Regions from separate parts of the Psychrobium sp. 1_MG-2023 genome, predicted to be linked through region 1. Evidence: predicted binding sites of a transcription regulator. Region 1 holds the regulator's gene; each other region holds the start of a gene.
The links. The regulator FNR, encoded in region 1, switches genes on or off when oxygen is low (the NO sensors DNR and NnrR bind a similar motif). The targets are predictions, from matches to a motif close to TTGATCTAGATCAA.
Positions count from the first base shown of each region.

Region 2: the regulator FNR is predicted to act here: its motif matches at 5,704-5,717, upstream of Q8W26_RS09400 (GbsR/MarR family transcriptional regulator).
Region 3: the regulator FNR is predicted to act here: its motif matches at 5,670-5,683, upstream of Q8W26_RS05270 (bacteriohemerythrin).

Region 1 covers NZ_JAUYVJ010000017.1:32,426-40,650, forward strand. Annotated here, with positions in the region: gene Q8W26_RS10300 (glucosaminidase domain-containing protein) at 1-176, shown strand, start outside; gene Q8W26_RS10305 (DUF2987 domain-containing protein) at 177-842, shown strand; gene ttcA (tRNA 2-thiocytidine(32) synthetase TtcA) at 887-1,789, opposite strand; gene uspE (universal stress protein UspE) at 1,886-2,812, opposite strand; gene fnr (fumarate/nitrate reduction transcriptional regulator Fnr) at 2,946-3,677, opposite strand; gene Q8W26_RS10325 (sulfite exporter TauE/SafE family protein) at 3,747-4,442, opposite strand; gene ccoS (cbb3-type cytochrome oxidase assembly protein CcoS) at 4,453-4,629, opposite strand; gene Q8W26_RS10335 (heavy metal translocating P-type ATPase) at 4,626-7,025, opposite strand; gene Q8W26_RS10340 (FixH family protein) at 7,034-7,525, opposite strand; gene ccoP (cytochrome-c oxidase, cbb3-type subunit III) at 7,652-8,225, opposite strand, start outside.
Region 2 covers NZ_JAUYVJ010000015.1:3,961-12,185, reverse strand. Annotated here, with positions in the region: gene Q8W26_RS09430 (efflux RND transporter permease subunit) at 1-647, shown strand, start outside; gene folX (dihydroneopterin triphosphate 2'-epimerase) at 844-1,221, shown strand; gene folE (GTP cyclohydrolase I FolE) at 1,218-1,856, shown strand; gene folM (dihydromonapterin reductase) at 1,853-2,587, shown strand; gene cydB (cytochrome d ubiquinol oxidase subunit II) at 2,683-3,684, opposite strand; gene Q8W26_RS09405 (cytochrome ubiquinol oxidase subunit I) at 3,677-5,035, opposite strand; gene Q8W26_RS09400 (GbsR/MarR family transcriptional regulator) at 5,106-5,654, opposite strand; gene Q8W26_RS09395 (hypothetical protein) at 6,066-7,850, shown strand.
Region 3 covers NZ_JAUYVJ010000007.1:41,668-49,892, reverse strand. Annotated here, with positions in the region: gene Q8W26_RS05290 (IscS subfamily cysteine desulfurase) at 1-456, opposite strand, end outside; gene Q8W26_RS05285 (Fe-S cluster assembly transcription factor) at 580-1,059, opposite strand; gene trmJ (tRNA (cytosine(32)/uridine(32)-2'-O)-methyltransferase TrmJ) at 1,217-1,942, opposite strand; gene suhB (inositol-1-monophosphatase) at 2,216-3,019, shown strand; gene Q8W26_RS05270 (bacteriohemerythrin) at 3,359-5,575, opposite strand; gene Q8W26_RS05265 (response regulator transcription factor) at 6,018-6,704, shown strand; gene Q8W26_RS05260 (histidine kinase sensor domain-containing protein) at 6,701-8,032, shown strand; gene Q8W26_RS05255 (TonB-dependent receptor domain-containing protein) at 8,157-8,225, shown strand, end outside.

The sequences.
Region 1 (8,225 bases):
TAAACACTCACCCGGCATATCAACACTTACGTGAGATACGATTAGAGTTGCGTCAGAATAATTTAGAAGTTAACCCAGAGCATTTAGCGCCAGGATTACTCAATTACTCAGAACGCCAACACGACTATGTCATCGAGTTATTACAAATGTTAAGACACAATAAGGCTTTCCTTTAAATGAAAAAAAGATTTGCGACATTAGCAACAGTATTACTACTGTCTGGTACAGTGCAGGCAGACGTTGAAACATCCTTTACCTATGGTGGGATTTATAAGAGCCTGAAAACCGCACAAAGCTCTGAGTTTTCACAGTTGTCTCTTAATTTTGTGTTATTAGAAAACACGACTAAAACATTATGCCCAACCTCAGATGTCTATCTCAGTGATGGTGAAAACAGATATGATATTAGTATGTCTGATGATGGTGAGCTGTTAATACCTTTAGACAAAAAATTAAAAAAAGATCGTGCAACTATTACTTTAAAGACACCTAAAGCAAATATGTGTCACCTATCGATGCAAATTGAGGTAGCGGAGTTTGAGCTTGAAAATACATCATCACGCAATGTTAAATCATGGGTGAAACAATTAAACGGCCTTTATGAAACATTAGCGGGTTGGCCTGGTAAATATTTTATGCCAGAGCTAACGGGGTTAGTACTCGAATTTGAGGCAAATGGCACTTCAGCAGTCTATCGTTCAGTGACGGGAGATCAGACATTTAAAGTGGACAGTGATGGCAAACTAAACTTGAGTGTCGACACGATTAATGCACTTGATACATCTGGCAAGTTTGTATTTAGTCAGTCAGTGGTTGCAGCCAAACCGATTCTTGAAAAATAACACAAGCACCCAATAGGGTGCTTTTAGTTATTTACTGCAGTGCATTAGCTTAATTCTACGATTTGAACATCAGAATTACTGGCAGCAGATTGTTTGACTACTGGCTGATCAAATGCGGTATCTCCACCCTCTATCAATGCGTCAGCAGTGATCTCTTTAAAGTTAAATAGGTCACTATCAGCAAGGTGGGAAGGAACGACATTTTGCATTGCTGTAAACATTGACTCAATACGTCCAGGGAAACGTTGAGACCAGTCGTTAAGCATCGCTTTAACTGCCTGGCGTTGCAGATTTTCTTGCGAGCCACACAAATTACAAGGAATTATCGGAAACTGCTTTAACTGAGCAAACTTTGCAATATCTGATTCAACACAATAGGCGAGGGGACGAATAATAATGTGTTCGCCATTATCACTGCCAAGCTTTGGTGGCATCGATTTTAACTTACCGCTGTAAAACATATTGAGCATCATTGTTTCAAGCATATCATCTCGATGATGACCCAGTGCAATCTTTGTGGCCCCAAGCTCTTTGGCAGTTCGATATAAAATTCCACGACGCATTCGTGAACACAGTGAGCAAGTTGTTTTTCCAGGCTCTATCTTATCCATGACAATTGAATAAGTATCTTCCTCGACTATTTTATAGTCGACACCGATACTATCCAGATAGGTTGGTAATACATGTTCAGGAAAACCTGGTTGTTTTTGATCAAGGTTAACAGCAACGATATCAAAATGGATTGGTGCTCGCTTTTTTAATGAGCACAAAATATCTAATAGCGCGTAACTGTCTTTACCACCAGATAAACAGACCATGACTTTATCGCCGTCTTCAATCATATTAAAATCACTGATGGCTTTACCAACATGACGAGAAAGACGTTTATCTAACTTCTTTAGTTTAGCTTTATCTTGAGTTGATTGTTGTTCAGGGCTTGATTGCATTTATCTAGGTACCACGGCGTTAAAAAGGCCGCTATTATAATGCGACCTAGTTCAGTAATGCAAAATTACCGCTTAAATAAACGGATTGTTACGATATTAATCACTTTGTACTGGCGAAACAAAACCATCGGGTTTGATAGCCAGTAAGTCACAGTCGATCTGATCAATGATATGCTCTGCAGTATTGCCTATAAACGCGGCTGATAATCCCGTTCGGCCTATTGTGCCGATAATCACTAATTCAGCATCAAGTTCTTTAGCTACTTCGGGAATCACATCCTCTGCTAAACCTTCTTTGATGATACAACAGCTTGTTGCAAGGTCATACTGTTGCGCCAATTGTTCTGTTGCTTGTAAGTGATGCTTATAGACCGAGCTATTATATTCTTGGGTGTTAAATTCAGGGATTTCAATTGCTATGTTGACTGGGGTTCCTGGAAAGCTATTGACAACTTTGACGTTGCCATTGATGACTTTCCCAAGATCAGTTGCATGCTGCATGACTTTTTGGTTGAGATAAATATGATCTTCATCTTCTGATACGGCATTAATTGCTGTGACAATTTGGCCGTCTTCGGGCCAGTCATGCTCTTTAACTAACAAGACGTCGCATGGTGATTTGCGTAACAAGTGCCAATCTGTAGGTGTGAAAATCACAGACTTTAATTTGTCATGCTTATGCGTTGATTTGACGAGTAAGTCAATTTGATGCTGTTGAACGTGCTTAATAGCGGCTTCGAAAGGGCGATTAAACCAAGAAACCGTTGTTTCGATCGTCAAATCATCATACTGTGCAGCTAATTCCAGAAGCCATTGTCTTTGCTGTTCTACAACACCGCTACGCATTGCTTCACGTTCATCTTGTGACAACATAGAGGTCATCTCATACGAAAGATCATAGATACATAGGAATAATGATATCTTCGCACCATAACTTCTGGCTAAGAATGCGGCTCGTGCAAGGCTTGGTTGTTCTTGTTTGCTTGGATCAACCATCACCAATATATTCTTGTATTCCATCATAAGACTACCAATAGTTTATTTTAATATACTATTGATAATAGCTTGAATCGTTACTAAGACAATATGGTTTAGGTCAAATTTTTGTTAAATAGACAAAAAAAGCCAGCGAGGCTGGCTTTTGGCGAAGAGATATTTATGAAGAGGTTGTCACACCACTCAGTTGAGCGAGAGCTTGTTTGTCAACAATCGTTATGTACTTACCTTGGACTTCAATCAGGTTATTCTTTTGAAAGCGCCCTAATAAGCGAGAGATAGTTTCAACAGTTAAACCAAGGTAGTTACCGATGTCTCCACGTGTCATCGTTAAGCGAAACTCTTTAGAAGAAAGACCTCGTTCACCATGACGGTCACCAAGACTATCGATGAATGTTGCTAAGCGCTCTTCAGCACTCCGCTTGCTAAGTAGCATCAACATGGTTTGATCGTTAAGAATTTCATCACTCATTAGGCGTAGCATCTGTTGACGTAGACGGGGCATACGACCTGAGAGTTGATCTACTGTATCAAATGGGATTTCACAAACCATTGAAGTTTCTAAAGCGACGGCAAAGCTTTGGTGTATTTCACGGCCGATGCTATCAAACCCAACAATATCACCCGCTAGATTAAACGACGTGACTTGCTCATGGCCATCAGGTGTTATTATATAGCTTTTAAAACTTCCAGAACGAATAGCATAAAGAGAACTTAATGGTTCACCTGCACTACAGATCAGTTCACCTTTTTGAATCGGTTTTTTTCGCTCGATGATGTTATCAAGCTGTCCCATTTCTGTATCATTTAATGTAAATGGAATACATAAATCAGCCATACTGCAGTTTTGACAGTGAATGCTATTGCTTCCAGAACAAGATTGAGAACTCATAATTTACTAGATTTCCGATTTACAATTGAGTTGACAGGATAGTACCATTTATTAATCGATTGAGCGAGATCAATTTATTAACATATTTAGACTTGTAATTGTGATATTAAGCCCATAACAGATTATTAACAAAGCACCAACAGTTCGAAACCAAACATGGCTAAGTAATTGATTAAGGTAGGTTGAGAATAGACCTAGAGCAAACAAGGCTGGCAACGTGCCAAGTCCAAAACCCAGCATGATCTGAGCGCCAGACGTGGCGTTCGCTGAAGCAGCTGCCCAAGTAAGAGTGGTATACACAAGCCCGCATGGTAACCATCCCCAAATAACACCAAAAGGAAATGCAGAAAGTGGTGTTGAAAAAGGGATGAATCGCTTGCCCAATGGCATAATCAGTGGCCAGATAAGTTTACCAATAACTTCTGTTTTTTGAACCAAATTAAGCCAACGCCCGATATAAAGACCTATGACGACCAACATCAGACCTGAGAAAAGTTTGATGATTTGCAAAAAAATCGCTGATTTAAGCGCGAAAAAGCCAAAGGAATAGCCGATTAAAGCACCGGCTATACAATAGCTTACGATTCGGCCACAGTTATAACTTAATATGTAGAGTAACTTATACTTAAGTGCATGCTGGTGATGTAAAGGCAGATTATTAGAAAAGGCACCTACGATGCCGCCACACATGCCAAAGCAATGACCCGCGCTAAACAGCCCGACAATAACAGCGGCATAAAAGTCATATTCAGTAGCATCAAACATAGCAGTTACATTAGCGTTTAGGGTTGTCTGTTTTATTAGACGATGTGTCGTCTTCATCAAATAGGATATTTGAACCTTGACGGTCTAAATCTTCAAACTGGTCACTCTTGACTGCCCAGAAAAAGAAATAAATCGCAATAACGACGATGATCAAAGCAACAGGGATTAAAAGTAGAATAATATTCATGATTTAACCTTTAATAAACGTAACGAGTTAACTACTACGATGAGTGAACTAAGTGACATACCTAAGGCAGCTAACCAAGGAGGTAATAATCCAATCAAAGCAAAAGGGACTGCGGTTAGGTTGTAACCTAATGCCCAGCAAAAGTTTTGGATGATGATACGTTTGACTTTCTTTGCGAGGTCTATGGCATCAGCAACCTTTGAAAGGTCGTCGTGCAATAAGACAATATCAGCACTAGACTTTGCAATATCTGAACCTGTACCCATAGCGAATGAGAGTGGTGCACCTGCAAGGACAGGAGCGTCATTAACACCGTCGCCAAACATCGCAACCACTTTTTTCGGGTTTGTCTGTAATGTATTGAGATAATTTAGTTTCTGACTAGGTGTATTACCTCGTTCAACCTGGTTAACACCTAACTTATCGCCAACAAACAATGCATGGGTAGAATTATCACCAGTGAGTAATGTTGTTTCAATATTGTGACTTGAGAGGTAGGTAATTAGCGGCTCGCTCGCCTCACGGATATCGTCTTCTAGATAACAAGTTGCTATATGTTCGTCATTTTTACTGAGGTAGATAACCACGCGTTGTTGCTGTTCTTTATCATCAACGGATGAGAGTCCAATAAAACCGTTATGGCCGAGTTTGTAGTGATCGCCGTCAATATCACCCTCAATGCCAGCGCCAGAAATACTCTTGACATTGATAGCGCGAAGATCATTATTGAAATATTGACTGAAAGCGGCTGCAATAGGGTGTTGAGACTCAGCTTCAAGTGCTGCAATTAACGAAAGAACTTGTGTGCGCTCTAGTGCTGTGTCTAACTGACTGACCCGAAATTTACCAGTGGTTAACGTACCCGTTTTGTCAAAGCAGATGTGGTTAACTTTAGTCAGAGTATCTAAGGCATTACCACGCTTTAATAGCATGCCTAACTTGGTCATAGCAGATCCAGCGGCTGTATAAGCAGAAGGGGTTGCCAAGCTTAGAGCACAAGGGCAGGTTGCAACGAGAACAGCTAACGCAATCCAAAAGGCATCAGGGTTCCCAGCAAGGCTCCATCCTATGTAAGCAAAAGAAGCGAGCAAAAGAATACCAACAACAACATATTGGGATAACCGATCTGCGAGTGTAGCTAGATAAGGCTTATCTTGTGATGCTTGCTCTTGTAAACGAATGATCTGTGTGATGAGTTGGTTACTTCGTTCAACTTTAACTTCAAAACGAATGGGACTATCTATATTAATAGTACTGGCGTAAACCCAATCATTGATTTGTTTACTGACTGGCATTTGTTCACCAGTGAGCACAGCCTCATCACTGTGAGATTGTCCTGCAACGATTTGACCATCAGCGGGAATTGTTTGACCAGGCTTTACAAGAATTATGTCTCCGGGTTGTAGTGTTTTAGCAGGGACATCAATGAAGTCCTCATCAACGAGTTTAAGTGCCGTTGCAGGAATCAATTTCAATAAATTTGAACTAGACTCAGCAGCCTTCTTTTTTGCTCGTTGTTCGAAGAATCGACCCAGTAGCAAGAAAAAGGCGAACATACAGACAGACTCGAAATAAACTTCGCCAGCATTGGTATAAGTCGCCCAAGCACTCGCAAAGAATGCCAACAGTATCGCAATGGACACAGGTACATCCATATTGAGTCTTTTGGCACCCAGTGCGGATATAGAATTTTGATAGAAGGGTAAGCTTGAGTAAAAAACAACAGGTACAGCAAGAATCAAACTTATCCAGCGGAAATAGTCATTGAGACCATCACTTAATGTACCTAGCGCGTCAAAATATGAAGCGATAGCAAACATCATCACTTGCATGGTCGCAAGGCCAGCAACGATTAGCTTTCTTAGATAGGCTTTGGTTGTTTCAACTTCTTGCTGTTCAGCTTTATCTGGCTGGAATGGGTATGCTTTATAGCCAATTTTAGCAATGGCTAAAAGGATCTCAGATAATTTAAGTTTACTGCCATCCCATGTCAGTGAAATTCGAGACGTTGTTGTATTGACATTACACTTAATCAGTCCGTCTAGCTTGACTAGTTGTCCTTCAATTAACCAAGCACAAGCGGCACAAGTGACATTCTCAACGGTCAGTAAAACTTCTTTAGTCTCACCTGAACTGAAAGTGAACTCTTGTTCAATTTCGGTTATATCATAGGATTGTAATTGGCGAAGCTGTTCAGGGACTAATTCCGTGGCTTGAACACCTTTTTCGGTGCGATGTTTATAGTAGTTTACCAATCCATTATCAACAATTGACTGTGCAACGGCTTCACAACCTATGCAACACATCTGTTGTGTAATGTCGTTGATAGTGACATTAAAGTCACTATCAACGGGGATAGCTTCACCACAATGGAAGCAATCATGAGGTGATGTCATTGTGTCACCTAACGATCAAATGAATCTAAAAGTGTATCTATCGATGATGGATAGGTGTCAACCGTTTGAATGCGCCAATGACCATCAAATGACTCGAGTTGTACGGTCCATTTCCCTTGTAATGGTTTCTCTAATGCAAGGGTGTAATCACCACTACCATTAGCGGTAATCATTTGTTCAAAATCTTTCGCTTCTTGAGTACGGTGAATAAATCGTACTTTTAGTGCTGCCGTCTGAGGCTCACCGAACGTTTGTTTAACTGTTAAGCTATCATCAGTGACTGTTAAGCGGAATTTAAGTGCAAGCTTGTACGCATTTTCTAGTCGCGTTAAATCTACGTCAATGGCTTTACCTTTCTTATAGTAGTCTTCAACAACCATATCCGGTTTGTTGTCGATGGCTATAAAGAGGGTAGTGACACTTGCAACTACTGCGCATCCAGGAAGGAAAATTAAGACCCAAGGCCAGAACTGTTTATACCAAGGTTGAATCGTTTCCACAAAAACTCCAATGTTTAAATTTATATTTGTTAACTTATACTTATGTAAGTAAAAGCTAATAGAAATAAACTTATAACAAAAATAAGGCTCCTTTACGGAGCCTTATTGATAATTACCCGAAGATAATTATTTATTAGATAAGCTGTAAACGTATGCAGAGATAACGTGAACTTTGTCATTACCTAAAATGTCTTGCCAAGCTGGCATTACGCCGGCACGACCGTTTGCAACTGAATCAGTAATCGCAGCAGTAGAACCGCCGTATAACCAAATGTTATCAGTTAGGTTAGGTGCACCCATCATTTGGTTACCAGAACCGTCAGCACCGTGACAAGCCATACATAAACCAAACTTAGCTTGACCTGCAGCTGCTTGCTTAGCATTAACTTTACGGCCACTTAAACTACGAACGTATGCAACAACTTCTTCAACACCTTGGTCGCCGCCTAACGCGTCTTTCCAAGGCATCATGCCAACAGCCGTACGACCGATCATGATAGATTCTTTGATTTTATCAAAGCTACCACCATATAACCAATCTTTATCAGACAGGTTAGGGAAGCCGTGTTGACCACGAGCATCACTACCGTGACACTGAGCACAGTTTTGAATAAATAGGCGTTGACCTACTTTCAGTGCTTCAGGATCTTCTAGTAATTCTGCTACTGGCTTAGCTGCATAGTTTGCGTACGTTTTACCG
Region 2 (8,225 bases), on a different contig from region 1:
TATTACCGACGCTGTGGCAACAAGGGAGAATTGCACAAGGGATTAACGTCTCAATCAGTGGTGCTGCCGATCAGTTAGAAGCGACTAAAGAGTCTTTGTCAAATAACTTCGTGATTTCTATCGTACTGAGTTATTTACTACTGGTAGCTATCTTTACCCATTGGCGCTATCCACTGTTTATCTTAGCTACGGTACCGTTAGGCATGGCTGGCGGTTTATTAGGGTTGGTTGGAGTCAATGGCTTGAATAGTTTATTGAGTCACTTAGGGATGGCTCCTTTCCATCAACCGTTTGATATGATTACCATGTTAGGCTTTTTAATTCTGCTAGGCACAGTGGTCAATAACCCGATACTCATTGTCGATCAAACTCGTCGAAATATGATGGAGCGGGGCGCACGAGTGAGCGATGCGGTTAAAGCGGCGGTGGAAAAACGTTTGATGCCTATCTTAATGTCAACAGCCACTACTATCTTTGGCCTCGCACCGTTGGTCTTTATCCCTGGTGATGGTACGGAGTTATATCGCGGGGTTGGTATTATCGTGCTATGTGGCATCTTAGTCTCGACATTGCTCACGCTAACATTTTTGCCAGCCTTACTGGTGAGTGTTATGCGCGATATACAAAAGGAGCAACGCTCGCATTAGTCATAGTTGGCAGTTTCAGCCGTCTAGTAATAAGGCTGGTCACGTAAAAAGGCACCGTTGATACGGTGCCTTTAGCGTATTGGTAGCGCTTGATAGCTTAGGAAGTGTTTGTTTATTGAGCTGTTAAACTTTATTTTGAACCCAAAAGTATCTTTGTGCGTATATAGTTAAGAAAAATAAGAAAACAGGTTGGACTATGAATAACAATGCCATTATCACCATCACGAATTTGCGACTAAGAACTTTTATTGGCTTTAATGAAGAAGAAAAAAGCAAGCAGCAAGATATTATTATCAATGCTGAAGTTCACTATCCAGTCAATCAAATGTGTTTAAATGATAGTGTGGAAAATGCCTTAAATTATAAAATGATATGTAAGGCGATAATCAGCCATGTTGAGAATGGTAACTTTTTATTGCTAGAACGATTAACCAGTGATGTTTTAGGCTTGTGCGCCGATCATCCATCGGTCAATTTTGCAAAAGTGACCATTGATAAACCTCACGCATTAAGGTTTGCAGATTCTGTTTCCTTAACGTTGTGTTACCAAGCTGAATCAGGAGATAGAGCATGATAAACGATGAAGCAAAACGCGTACGCGATATATTAATTGAAAGGGGACTTGAAACGCCACTAATAACAACTGGCATGTCACCAGAAGAGAAGTATAGTCGAATTAAAGGCTTAATGACCGAAGTGGTTAGTACCCTAGGGCTTGATCTTAATGATGATAGCTTAGCCGAAACTCCTCATCGTATTGCTAAAATGTATGTTCACGAAATATTCTCTGGCTTGAACTATGATAATTTCCCGTCAATCAGTGTCATCGAAAATAAAATGGCGGTTGATGAAATGGTTAAGGTGTCTGATATCAGCCTAACCTCAACCTGTGAGCATCATTTTGTGACGATTGATGGATTAGCGCAAGTGGCTTATATTCCAAAGGATAAAATCCTTGGCTTGTCTAAAATTAATCGTTTAGTGCGTTTTTTTGCACAACGACCACAGGTACAAGAACGGTTAACTCAACAAATCTTAGTGGCTGTGCAAACGCTCACTGAGACCGACAATGTTGCCGTATCAATTAATGCCACCCATTATTGTGTTAAGTCACGTGGGGTCATGGATGTAAATTCTACCACCTCAACCACGGCATTGGGTGGCATATTTAAAACCAATCCACAAACCCGCGCTGAGTTTCTAAGGTGAGTCAAACGATACTAATAACTGGTATTGGTAAACGATTAGGACTTGCTTTAGCAACACATTTTTTGGCGCAAGGCTATCATGTTGTGGGTACGTACCGGACGACATATCCAGCACTTGATGGGTTGAAAAGCCAAGCTGCAGACTTATATCAAGTCGATTTTTACCAGCAGGCGCAAGTTGATGAGTTTGTCGCGTTGATTAAGCATCAATATAGTTCGCTTCGAGCCATTATTCATAATGCGTCAGACTGGCTGCCGGATAACTCTCATGACAGTTCATCGGAGTATAGTTCTGCGCAGGTTATGCTAAAGATGATGACTATTCATGCCAGCATCCCTTATCAAATTAACTTGGCCTGTCAGGGACTATTAAAAAATACCCATAATGAGGCGGGGAACTTCGCTGATATCATCCATTTAAGTGATTATGTTGCTGAAAAAGGCAGTAAAAAGCATATTGCGTACGCAGCCAGTAAGACGGCGATGAACAGTTTAACGTTATCGTTTTCAGCACTGCTAGCCCCAGAGGTAAAGGTAAATTCTATTTCTCCTGCGTTAATCAAGTTTAATGAACATGATGATAACGCTTACAAAGCTAAGGCGATTAACAAGGCACTCTTGGCTAAAGAAGCTGGTTACGAAGAGATTATTCGAGCGATTGAATTCATTCTATCTAGCGAGTATATGACTGGAAGAAATATGCAGTTAGATGGTGGTCGTCATTTAAAGTAATAAGTTAAAAAATGTCACCATTCACTTAAAACATGAGCCTTGCTCCCCCTTCGAGCTAAGGGGGAGCAAGGGCTGCTACTAAGTAAGCTCTGGAGTTAGTAGTAAGTCAATTCTGTCACTTTCCCCCAAAAGACCCGATAGGAAAAGATGGTGTAACCAATGATTGTAGGAATAACGATGATTGCGCCCCAGAGGATGAAGTTAAGCGCTTCTGGCGCTGCTACTGCCTGCCAAATGGTCAACTGCCCGGGCACGATATACGGGAAGAAACTAATCGCTAACCCCGAAAAACATAAGGTAAAAATAGCGACTGTAATGACAAACGGCTGCCAACAATGGTCATCGTGTGTTAACTCACTCAGCTGTTTTATTTTCCTAAACCCAATCACAAAGAGTGCAAAGCATAAAATAGGCAAGGGTAAGATCAGCCATGCATTGTCATTACTCAGCCACGTCTTAAATACATCTGGATTCACCAATGGGTTAATGAATGAAACCGCTACCACACCAATAAAGCAGCCGATGAGTGACTTTTTAGTCCAGTTTATTGCCTTTCGTTGTAAGGTATGTTCCGTTTTCATCACTAACCATGCCGCGCCAATCAAACAATAAGCAGCGGTAACGCCAAGGGCACTGAGTAGGCTAAATAGTACAGCGGCGACAGACTGCTCAAAGCCCATAATGTACATACCGAGCATATACCCCTGGCTGAGTGCAGCCAGTAAAGAACCTAGCTTAAACATTAAATTCCATGTCGGCTTATGGCTAAATGGCGCTTTAACTCTGAAGTCGAACGCTATTCCACGCATAATTAAACTAATTAACAGTAATAAGGTTGGTAGATAAAGTGCTTTGAACACAATGCTGTGTGCTAATGGGAAAGCTATAAGTAATAAACCTACCGCCATGACTAGCCATGTTTCGTTTGCATCCCAAAAAGGGCCGATAGAAGCAATCATCGAATCACATTCGCTATCATTTTTCAGTGGCAATAACATTCCAACGCCTAGGTCATAACCATCTAGAATGGCATATAACAGCACCGAAAGCCCCATTAAACCAACGAAAACAACGGCGAGAGTAGTTTGTTCAAACATGATGGAGCTCCTGTGTGTTAGTTGCGGCTGTTGGCTCGGCATCAAAATCTTCAATCTCGATGGCACGTTTAGCCATGGTGAATAAAGTATGTAAGTAAGCCGCCATTACAATGACATAAATGATCAGGTAAAGGGCAAGAGAAAACGCGACATTGCCCGCCGCAATATCTGTAGCGGCTTCTTTGACGGTTAAAACGCCAGTGACTAGCCAAGGTTGGCGGCCTATTTCGGTGACATACCAACCGGCCAGTGTGGCTATCCAGCCTGAAAACGTCATGGCAACAATCGCTTTTAACAGCCAAGGTGATAAGGTCTTTTGACGCCATAACTTGATACCCGCGAGCCATGAAATAAGCAGCATCAATACCCCGATACCAATCATGATCCTAAATGCGTAAAATACTGGAGCCACGGGCGGGTGATTACCTTCAAACTCGTTGAGCCCTTTTATTTCGCCATTGATGTCATGGGTTAAAATTAAACTCGCTATGCCCGGTAAACCCAGTTCAAAATGGTTGGTTCTCTTCTCTTCATCGACGATAGCAAACAGTAATAATGGAGCGGATTTCTCGGTATGCCAGACACCTTCCATCGCAGCAATTTTTTGTGGCTGATGCTCTAGGGTGTTTAAACCATGTAAATCACCAACGAATGCTTGTAATGGTGTGAGTAACATCGCGACAGTTAGACTTATTTTTAGTGTTAGCTTCGGTGCGCGTTTGTCGTCGCCTTTAAGTAAGCGATAAGCACTGACTCCGGCAATTAAAAACGCAGCGGTGAGACCGGAAGCAATTAACATGTGGCTTAACCGATAGGGAAATGAAGGGTTAAAGATAATGTCTAACCAATCAACGGGAAAGGCAACACCATCGCGCATTTCAAACCCTGTAGGGGTTTGCATCCAAGAGTTCAGCGCCAATATCCAAAAAGCTGACAGACTAGTGCCTATAGCGACGATAATCGTGGATAAGGTATGAATTTTAGGGGGAACACGCTTAATTCCAAATAGCATGATCCCTAGAAAAGAGGCCTCTAAGAAAAAGGCGGTCAGTACTTCATAACCTAATAATGGACCCGCAATGTTCCCCACTTTCTCCATAAATCCGGGCCAATTAGTGCCGAACTGGAATGACATAGTGATGCCCGTAACAACGCCAATAGCAAAAGTCAGCGCAAATATTTTGACCCAGAAGCGATAGGCTCGCATCCAAACCGGGTGTTGGGTTTGGTCGAATCTGATTTTAAAATAAACTAAAAACCAGCTTAGGGCGATGGTAATAGTAGGGAATAAAATATGAAAGCTAATATTCGCTGCAAACTGTATTCTGGAGAGCATTAATGTTTCTAACATAACTATACCTTTGAGGGGGGGGGTGATACACCAATAACCACAGCCCTTGACATGTTAACTAATAGACACTTTATTTGTTGTTACTCAGTAATTTGGACTTCATGTCGATGACTTTACTGACACCGGCACCAAGCTTCATGAGTGTGGTTAGATTGTCTGGATTCATCGATTGTAGTTCGCCAGCCCAATGAGTTACTGTCTCAAGTAAGTCGTGGATCTCATGCATCTGCTGGTGGGCATAAACTTCTTTATCGTTAGTCGGCTCGTCTAACAAATTGTCGCGCAATAGGCTTAAGGTTGGGTCGACTTCACGCTTACGACGTTCTTCGAAAACACGAGTTGCCATTTCCCAAATACTGCCAGCAGGCGAATAATACTCTTTGCGGTCTTTGGGTTTATGATGCACCGAAACTAGGCGCCATGATTGCAGCTCTTTTATGCCCATGCTGACATTGCCGCGTGAAATGTTGAGGGCTTCGGCAATTTCAACGGCACTTAGTGCTTGTTCGTGAATAATAAGTAAACCGTACATTTGGCCTACGGTGCGGTTAAACCCCCAACGACTGCCCATTTCGCCACAGTGCATGACGAAGGACTCTATTTTTGCTGTCATAATCATAATTCGACCTTTCTGAAGTTTCAGTAATTTCTGAAACTATACGCCGAAATTGATTTTGATCAATAAAAATATTTAAATTATTTAATTTGGTATTTTTACCTTGCATTTTAAAGATGGATGTTGAGCGAAGGCGTGGAGGCTCGAAGAGGTGCTGACTGAAGCAAATTGGAGGATCGGTTTCTGTTTTGGATAACTGCATTATCCCGAGCAAACTAAGATAGATATTACTCTTATGTCGGACTTGATTGTGCCGGATTTTAGAATATTAACTTACTAATTATACGCATAAACAATTGAAGTTGATTAACGGTATTGGTTTGATTTAAAGTATGCCGAAATTGGTTATAGCGAATTTTATGTTCGTCGCTTTAGCTGCTAATGGAAGTAAGTAATATTCAACAAGGATAAAAAATGCAAAGAGTGATGTTAATCATATTAGCGTTAGTGATGCTTAGTGGTTGTGCTAGTACTATCAAATCGACTCGTATGGTTGTTGGTAGTGAGTTACCTCAAGAGCATGGTGTTGTGGCTGTTAAAGTCGTTAGTAATACCAATCAGCTTGCCCCACTACACCCTCGATGGACTGAGGTAATCGCTTTTCGTTTAGATAACGCTGAGCAATTAAAGCAAGCGGCGATAGATAAAGCTAAAGCGCATGCTAAAAGTAAAGGAAGAAATTTTTACGAAGATAAAGTGGAGTGGAAACACGATATTTATTCATTAAGAGCCTTGTCAGAAGGAGTCATCGATAGCCAGGTCTTTGTAGGGAGTATGCCAGCAGGCGAGTATATTATTGGTTCACTCCATAGCTTTTATACCGATGGCAATATGAGTTCATGGATCACTATGCCAGTGAACATCTCTGCGGGTAAGTTTAATGTAAAACAAAATAACCTTTCTGATTTAGGTACTGTTGTTTTTCAGCCGTTATTAAGTATTAAAGAGCCATCATTTTGGAATAATCGTTCTGAACAAAAAGCCTATGTTACGCGTATGCCTAGCAAAAAAAGTTTACAAAGTTTTGTTACGACACATTACCCTAAGTTAGCTAAAAAACTCGATCTTTCTAGCATTATTACTTGGCAGCAAGATGATCTTGGGGATTTCCGCTCGCAATTGAGTCAATTATCCCGTGAAAATGCGTATGCAGATCAAACCGCTCATATTAGTGGTGGCCTTTCTAAAGCATTACTCGCAAAGTTTGGTCAGTTGAAGTTATTGGATGAAAACCAACAGTGGGAACATCACGATGTTCCAACTAATAGCCGCCTTTCATCTGCGCTACGTATAGACGATATGTTAATAGTGGGCAGTGAGCTAGGCGCTATATTTATCAAAAACGATAGTAGTAAGCACTGGCAGGAACTTTCTCCAATATCGGCTAAAGAAGCTGTTATGTGGTTTGGTAAGATTGGTAACTCGATTTATGCGTTAACAAGTTCGCGTCAAAACTATTTTGTTTATGATGTGAAGGATATAAGAACTAATTGGCAAAAAGTCGGTACATTTAAGCGTAAGGAACGTTCAGGGTTCTTTGTCCAAAATGGTGGGCTTTACCCTGTTGTTACCGGAAATAATGTATTACGGATAATCAACGATAATGAAAAGTTTGATTTTGACACGATCACCAATACATGGAAAAAATCTAAATCAGAGTCATTGGCGAGCATGCTGCAACTTAAGGATGGGACATTAGTGGGCCTTGAAGTTAGTCAGTGGGACGGTATTGGAAAGCAAACTGTCAGTTTTGATGACGGTGATACATGGTTAAGTTTGAGCCGAAAGTTAAAAACATGGGGCGATCGTAAACCTGATGCAAGCTTACCTGTGGTGCTAGACGGAAATACCATTGTTTCTTTGGGGCGTAGTCGAGATAAGTCGAATAAAGACCTAATACTTATTAGTAAAGATAAGACAAAAACTAATAAAAAATACTATTGGAAGGAGCATGGTAAGGTGAAGGAAGGTTGCTATTCTATGCTTCCTAACCTTTCTCAAGGCTCGATGCTATTTTTCCTCTGTGACCAAGGCGAGATTGTTAGCACCAATGACTTAGGCAAGACATGGAAACTTGAGTTAGATATTAATATTGCTGAGATGCAAAAAGAATATGAAGCACTGCTAGCTGCTTTGAAAGAGCAAGAAAAAGAGAAAGAGAAAGAGAAAAAGCAAGAGCAAAGCGGGTCTGAAGCCTAACTTTTGCTTGGTAACTTTATCACATAGCATCGAATTTACTGATGCTGTGTGATATTACGTAAGGGTAACAAACTTTTATCTAACCGAAAACACAACTCAAGTTTAAATCCTTGATGCCGTTATCGATGTTAGCGGTTTACTTCAGTAATATATCATCGTTAATTAGCTTCATCTATCTATGTATCGTGTGATTGCTCACCACAAATTTCCCCTTTAAATGAAGAGTTGATTGGGTCAGCCTTTTAGCCGATAAGCACTGATATCGTTTCTATTATCTAATCAATCCATGCTCAGCAGTATAAGTGACTAGCGAATGGGGTTGTTATGTTATAACATAATGGTTATGGCGTTTACCAAAGTGTCGGTAGTGAGCCG
Region 3 (8,225 bases), on a different contig from region 1:
ATGCATGATTGAAACAAGCACAGTGTCTTCACGAAGTGCATCTTCAATTTGAGCCAGAGTAATGATACCGTTTGATTGTGGCTCAAGGTATGTTACTTCAAAACCTTCACGCTCTAACTGACGACATGTATCTAAAACGGCTTTATGCTCTGTTTTAGAAGTAATGATGTGCTTACCCTTCTTTGAATAGAAGTGAGCGGCACCTTTGATCGCTAAGTTGTTAGACTCTGTTGCACCTGATGTAAACACAATTTCGCGCGAGTCAGCATTAATTAAGTCAGCGATTTGATTTCTTGCAACATCAATCGCTTCTTCAGCTTGCCAACCAAAACGATGTGAACGAGACGCTGGGTTACCAAAGTTTCCTTCCATGGTTAAGCAATCAACCATTTTCTTGGCAACGCGAGGGTCGACTGGTGTTGTCGCCGCATAATCAAAATAAATCGGGAATTTCATCTATTACTCCACACCTACGAGTCTTATCGACTGTGGTACTATCTATTGCTAATAATTTTCTAGACTTTTATAAAAAAAGTTCTTATTAAAATAACGAATGTCAGCTGTAAAAATCAGCCAACATTAACTAATTCGGTTAGTATGCAAAATATCGTGCTGTAATTCTTGCACTTTATTTTGTTGCTTCGCGATAGCGATAACTTCAGAATTATCCATTAATTCTCCCAGCGATACACTATCGAGAAACTCTTGCATTTTATCGCTAAAGTCGTTCCATAATGAATGCGTTAAGCATCTGCCTGCAGGAGAACAAGGTTTATCGCCTTTACATCGTGTCGCTACAACTGAGTCATTAACAGCGCTAATCACGGCACCAATTGAAATATCAATTGCATCGCTGGCGAGTTGATACCCACCACCTGGACCGCGCACACTAGACACTAAGTTTGCCTTACGTAACTTTGAGAACAGTTGCTCTAAATAAGATAAGGAAATACGTTGACGCTCAGAGATATCAGCTAAGCACACAGGACCAACGGATTGATGTAATGCAACATCAAGCATTGCGGTTACCGCATAGCGACCTTTTGAAGTTAATTTCATGCTATTGCCTTAGCCATATTGAACAATAAGGCAATTACAACAAACCCGACTAAATTAGTCAAGTATATAACTGACTATTTTAGTCGGGTTTATTTTTTAACTGTTAAATCGACGCGATCCTACCACAAATCACTTAAAATGAGCCAGTCAAATAATCTTAGTCTTTAGTCTGTTTATTATTTGGCCCGCGTTGCGTAGCGGTTAAAATGCCACGTAAAATATTCAGTTCCACCTCTTCTGGTCGAGCTCGATTATATAAACGACGTAGTTTTGTCATCACTTGCCCAGGGTGTGCTTTAACAATAAAACCAATATCATTTAATGTATCTTCGAGATGAGCGTAATACCCTTCTAATTTTGCAGAATCAGGATATGCTTCTTCAACAGGTTTAATTTCTGTCAATGCAGCCATTCTAATCTCATAACAAATAGTTTGAACGGCCATTGCTAAGTTTAATGAACTATACTCCGGATTAGCTGGGATACAGACATGAAATTGACATAACTGTAGCTCTTCATTAGTTAAGCCACTATTTTCTCTACCAAAGACCACTGCAACTGGATAATTTCCCACCTCAGACATTAGCTTAATACCACATTCTCTTGGGTCTAGCATCGGCCACGGTAATGTACGTGAGCGAGCACTTGACCCAACAACCAAGCCACAGTCAGCAACAGCTTCTTCAAGCGTATCGACAATTGTCGCTTCTGATAATACATCACGCGCACCAGATGCCAGCGCATGAGACTTTTCATCGATTTCAGTTTGTGGGTCAACTAGTACTAAATCACTTAAACCCATCGTTTTCATCGCACGGGCTACACTACCAATGTTTCCCGGATGAGTGGTTCCAACCAGTACAACTTTCACTTTTGGTAACATTGATTCATTTGATTGACTGCTCACGTTTATAACCTTTTTATTTGCCCCGACGATCAAGGCGTCTCTAAATTTTTGCTATAGTAACAAAACTCACATCCAGTTGCTTCATTTTAACTACCCTAACTGCCCCTCTAAAATAATTTACCGTGACCAATGTTGTAGTTTATGAATGAATAAGCTTGCCATTACCAAAACCTCTGGTACAATTTGCGCCGTTTTTAATTCAAGCCAATGGCTGAATTTTCCGTTCTTTAAAATCCAAAGGTAGACACTATGCATCCGATGCTTAATATTGCAATTCGGGCAGCTCGTAGCGCGGGTAAAGTAATTATGCACGCGACTGAGCAGCTAGACAAAGTTGAAGTTCAACAAAAAGGAACTAACGATCTTGTCACAACAGTTGATAACGACGCCGAACAGGCAATCATTGAAGTAATTAAAAAAGCATACCCAGATCACGGCTTCATTTGTGAAGAAAGTGGTGAGTTAGGTAATCGAAGCAGTGAATACCAATGGATTGTCGATCCACTTGATGGCACGACCAACTTCATCAAGGGTATCCCTCATTTTGCTGTTTCTATCGCATTACAAGTTAATGGTAAGACAGAACAAGCTGTTGTTTTTGACCCTATTCGCGATGAGCTATTTACTGCGACCCGTGGACAAGGCTGTCAATTTAACAGCTACCGTACACGTGTAACCAAAGCAAAAGATCTTAAAGGTACTGTAATTGCTACTGGCTTTCCATTTAAAGTAAAGCACTATAAAGAAACCTATTTAGCTATTTTCTCAGATATGTTTGATGACACTGCAGACATGCGTCGTGCAGGCTCAGCAGCACTAGACTTAGCACACGTTGCTGCAGGTCGTTTAGATGGTTTTTGGGAAATTGGTCTAAAGCCGTGGGACACTGCCGCAGGTGAATTATTAGTAAAAGAAGCTGGCGGTATCGTTACTGATTTTACCGGTGGTCACGGCTATGTTGCTTCAGGCAATATTGTTGTTGGTAACCCAAAAGTTGTTAAGGCTATGCTTTCTAAAATGCGCCCGCATTTGACGCCGGCTTTATCACGTTAATCGCAGTGAATTCTCTCTACTAAGAGTATTCTCTCTACTAAAAGGGGCTAACGATGTTAGCCCCTTTTTTATTTATCATATACCTAACACCAACTCCATTCATGAAGTAATACCCATTCCGTTAATGTAAATGAACAATTTTGTAACGAGGCTAAACGAATTAGCGCACAACCTCTACGTTTTAACCGAACTTAAGGCCCAACAGAATCTAAGTTTCAATACCCATGTTGGCAAAGCGGCAGTTATTAACCAATTTAATTATTCTTATTCACTAATCAATAATACTGCCATCATTCTTCCATCCCGCAAACAGGTTCAAGGCTAAATGAGCGGTGCTGTTTAATGTTCTAAACTGACGTCCTTATCTGGCGAGTCATTAAACAACCGAACTTGATTTCGGCCAAGGTTCTTCGCTTGATAAACAGCTTTGTCCGCTTGTTCGAGTAACTCTTGAACATCTTGAGTCTGCTCTTGCCACATTGCTACTCCGATACTGACCGTTATGGATATCTGATGACCATGATAATCAACTATTGTTTTTTCGATGGATAAGCGAAGTCTTTCAGCTAACAATATGGCTCCTTTTTTGTCCGACTGAGGAAGGAGGATAGCAAACTCTTCACCACCAATGCGGGCGACGCAATCATATTCTCTTACTTGTGACATACAAGTTTGACAAAAAACTTTCAACACTTCATCACCACAAGCATGACCATAAGTGTCATTGACCTTTTTAAAGTAATCAATATCAAGCATTAAAATACTAAATTGCTGTTGGCAACGTCTGGCTCTTTCTAGCTCCTGGTAAGCAACGTCTTGAAACTTTCGCCGATTGATCGCACCTGTTAGGGGGTCAATCGATGCAAGCTCATTTAGTCGCTTTTTGTCAATTTCTTGTTGTTTGATTGACATAGCCTGTCGCTCAAAACGAATGGCAGAGATAATATCTGCCTGTAAAAGCTTCCTTCTATTCACTTCATAACTGGCAAACATTTCTCTCATTTGATCATCAGCAAACTCCAAAGTAAAACGCTTATCGCGCTGCCCTTCACTCAAGCACTTCATTGCATGGGTCATCAAATGAATTGGATAAATGATACTATGACCAAGCAACCAGGATATAACAGTTGAAAAGAAGACTAATACCAGCAACAAAGACGTGATGACAACAAATACAAATTGAATACTGTTCAACTCTTTTTGCACATTTTTCTCATTATCTAAAATCAATTGCTCGATAAAGGCATTTTTAGCATTAATTTTACCTGTCATCACCTCAAACCAATGCTCACTATCAATGGTCAATTCTGCCTGTGAGGCGATTGAACGTTCTAATTGCGTTTCGAGCGCCACGGCCTGTCGATAAACTGAAGAGCTAAGAACTTTTTGCCACTTATTTTTCTGTTCAATCGTTGCTGAGTTCATAAAGAGTGTTAGTAATCCACTCCTACTCCCTTGCAACAAATAAAAATCTTTTAAAAGCTTAGAGTCTATAGATTGCCCACTTAAAATCCAAGCGCCTATCGCTCGTTTAAGGCCCACGACTTCCTTCATATTAACCAATGCTGAAAGACTAAGCGTATTACGTGTAAGATCCGCGTTATGACCTAAAGAAAGTAAGCCATCAAGCACGGAGATAAGCTCTTTAATCGATTGTGTGTAGTATTGTTGGGTATTGGAAATATGACTAGTTTTGGAATTAACTAACCCTCTTTGCTGGTTTAATTCAGCTAATGCTATATCTGTATCAGCTAATTGCTGACTCACTCGATCAGCAACACTACCTGTTCTAATCTGCATTACCCTTTCACGGTAGTTACTCAAAGCCTTATCTGTAACAACACGCGATGCCAATAGTTCTGATGAAAATCTTTCGAAGTTCGACCCAATAGTGGCCGTTGTCAATCCCCTTTCAATCTGTAATGTATGAGACAATTTATTAGCAGCATTAAGCAAGCCTGTGACTTCAATAACTTGTTTTGCATTTTGGTAGTACTGGTAACTAAAAGTCACTACAGACGCACTTAATACGAGTAAGCCAAATAGTGGAATAATCATCCCTAAATAAATACGATTATCTAATTTAATTTGACGACCGACCCAAGCCTTAATACGTTCACTCCAAGATGGTGTAGAGCGATCATTTGTCGTTAACCCTTGCTCATGGACAAGCTTGGCATAAGACATGTCATCAACCACAATATGATTCATAATCCAGTTCAATAAAAACAAACTGACTTCTTGAGCAACTTCAATGGTTTCTGCGCTAAGCAAGCGCTCGCGTAATTCAGGAATTTTATTAATAAACTGTTGATGCTGCAGCTTATGTTCTTCGTAATCAGGGTAGTTACATTGTTGTAGCAACGCTTCTTCACGAGTAAAGTGCTGCTTCACATAATGCTCCAATTGTCGAAAAATATCTTTGATGATCAGCTCAGTCGAACCATTATTAATCGCTGTATTAATTTCATTGATGAGTTTTAACAGTTGTTTATGGTCTTGATCTATTGCGTCAACACCAACGCTCATACCATCGTTCCAATTTAGTTCATTCACAAAGCAGCCTACTCATATTTTTGTTCATCTAACTTGTGCTTGAAACTAGTTAAACGTGATTACTTATTTTAATGATTATACTAAATTTTAAACGTTGAACTACAACAACGTGGCCGGAATGAATACAATTAAACCAATTAATACTAATGTCATTAAATATCTGCCTACTTGGGCTTGTTAAAATAAGCTCATCGGCATTGCTCACAATTCCGATAACCAGGTATTCACCAGACGTCTTGCTCAAAAAAATTTACAAGCGACATAAGAGCACTTACTTAATGCAATCGCTAAACACACCGATTAGACAATTGGACGAACTACATTATTTACCGTTAGTGATAAGACACTGAGGCGTAACAATAGCGCCGATAAATACTGGCCTTTTACCAACACTAGCTATAAAATACGAATACCTCTCATTTACCTTAATATACGCATGAAAATTGCAGCCCCACATATCTTAATTATCGAAGACGACCTGTCGCTCAATGAACAACTCAGCGCTTTATTAATCACTAAAGGGTATCTGGTTACTCAACATCACGATGGAGAGCAAGGGCTGAATGCCGCAATAAGTCACAATTATTCCATGGTTTTATTAGATGTTAGGTTACCCATCATTGATGGCTTCACCGTACTACAACGACTGAGGCAGCACTCAACAGTGCCTGTCATCATGATCACTGCTTGTGCGGCTGAACAAGAACGAATCCAAGGGTTTAGTTATGGAGCTGATGATTACTTACCAAAGCCATTTAATATCACCGAATTAATTTTGCGTATTGATGCACTATTAAGGCGGGCCAACATTTTAGAGCAACCAACGCCTGGGACCACACTGAGTGTCGATGAAATCAAGCTATATAAAGATAACGCTCGAATCACATTTTCCGATAAACCGATTGAAATGACTCCTATTCAATTTAAGCTATTATGGACCTTAATCGAGAATAAAAACGAAACCTTATCTAAACCCTACCTTTCTCAAGTCGTTCTCGAAAAAGAGTTCAGTCAATACGATCGTAGCTTAGATATGCACTTAAGTCGTGTCAGAAAAAAACTCACTTCTGTTGGAATGCCTAGCACACGTATTATCACTAGCCATGGTCGCGGATACCGTTTTGAATGAATAGGTTATTTTTATGGAAGTTGATGCTCATTGTCGGCTTAGGTAGTGTATCGTTATTTTTTGTCATCGACCTATTATCACGCCATACTGAAACCAGAATGAGCCACATAACACAACAACATCAAACTGAAATTCTGATGTTTGCTGCAACGGCAGAAAGGCTCCACCAGCAACAAGACAAGGCAGCTTTAACACAATACCTAACACAGCTACAACACCAAGAAGACACTTGGGTCGCCGTCGTAGACTCACAACTTACGTCGTTATACCAATCAAGTTTAGACCCCCGCTTTCTAGACAACTTTACGCTTGGCCGCGACGTCAGTTGGAAAATACACCTTAATTTTCCTAATAACCCCGTCATGGACGTTGCATTTAGCAACAGTTCAATACACTTTTTAATCAGATTACCACAGCGTATGCGTCCGGGTGTTTATTGGAAACCAGCCTATATAGCACTGCAATTCATCCTGCCTCTGATCATTTTAAGTGTGATTGCATTCTATATTTACCAATATTTAATGCGTCCCTTAAAACAACTTAAACATGCCAGTGAGTTATTAGCAAAAGGTCAGTTTGATATCGAAATAGTTTCCAAGATAAATACGCGAGAACCCGAGTTCATTAGTGTTGCAACTACCTTCGAACATATGTCACATCGATTAGGACAACAAATTCAAAACCAAAGGCAGTTTATTGCCGATTTCTCACACGAATTAAGAACACCAATCGCAAGAATAGAAACGGCTTTAAATTGTGCAGAAAATAATATTTCATCGGTTCAAATGTTACATCGAGTTAGAGATGAAATCACCGGTATAAGAAAGTTGAGTGAAGATGCATTAACCCTAGCTTGGATAGAAAACGAACAGGTAGCACTTACGGTTGAAACCTTCGATTTAATCGATCTTGTTGACTCGATCATTGACGATGCCCAGTTTGAGTTTCACCCTAAAGTAATCACCTCAACATTACCTGACTCAGTCATTATCCAAGGGAGTATACGTCCGCTAGCTCAAGCAATCGAAAACATCATACGCAATGCGATGCGCTTTACACCAACGAGTATTGACATTACTGTTCACCGTTATGATAACTACGTTGAACTATGTGTGCGTGACCATGGCCCTGGTGTGGAGAATTGTGAACTTGAAAACATCTTTAGACCTTTTTACAGGATCGCTGGTGATAATACCTCTAGCAGCGGCTATGGCCTTGGACTTGCGTTGGTGAAGCGCGAAATTGAAGCCCTTCATGGCACAGTAAAGGCACAAAACAGAAGCCCAACGGGTCTACAAATGACGGTGAGATTGCCGCTCCACACTTAAATCAACTTAACAGAAGTGACGTGTAGTTTGTAACAATTGTAAAAGTGGTTCTGTTGGATTGCATGAAATGATAAATTACACAAATACGAATTATTATCATTAACAATAAGGCATCTAAAGCATCATGCAACTTGCAAATATTAAACTAACCACACTCTCTATAGCAATGATTTCTGTACTGGGCAGTCACAGT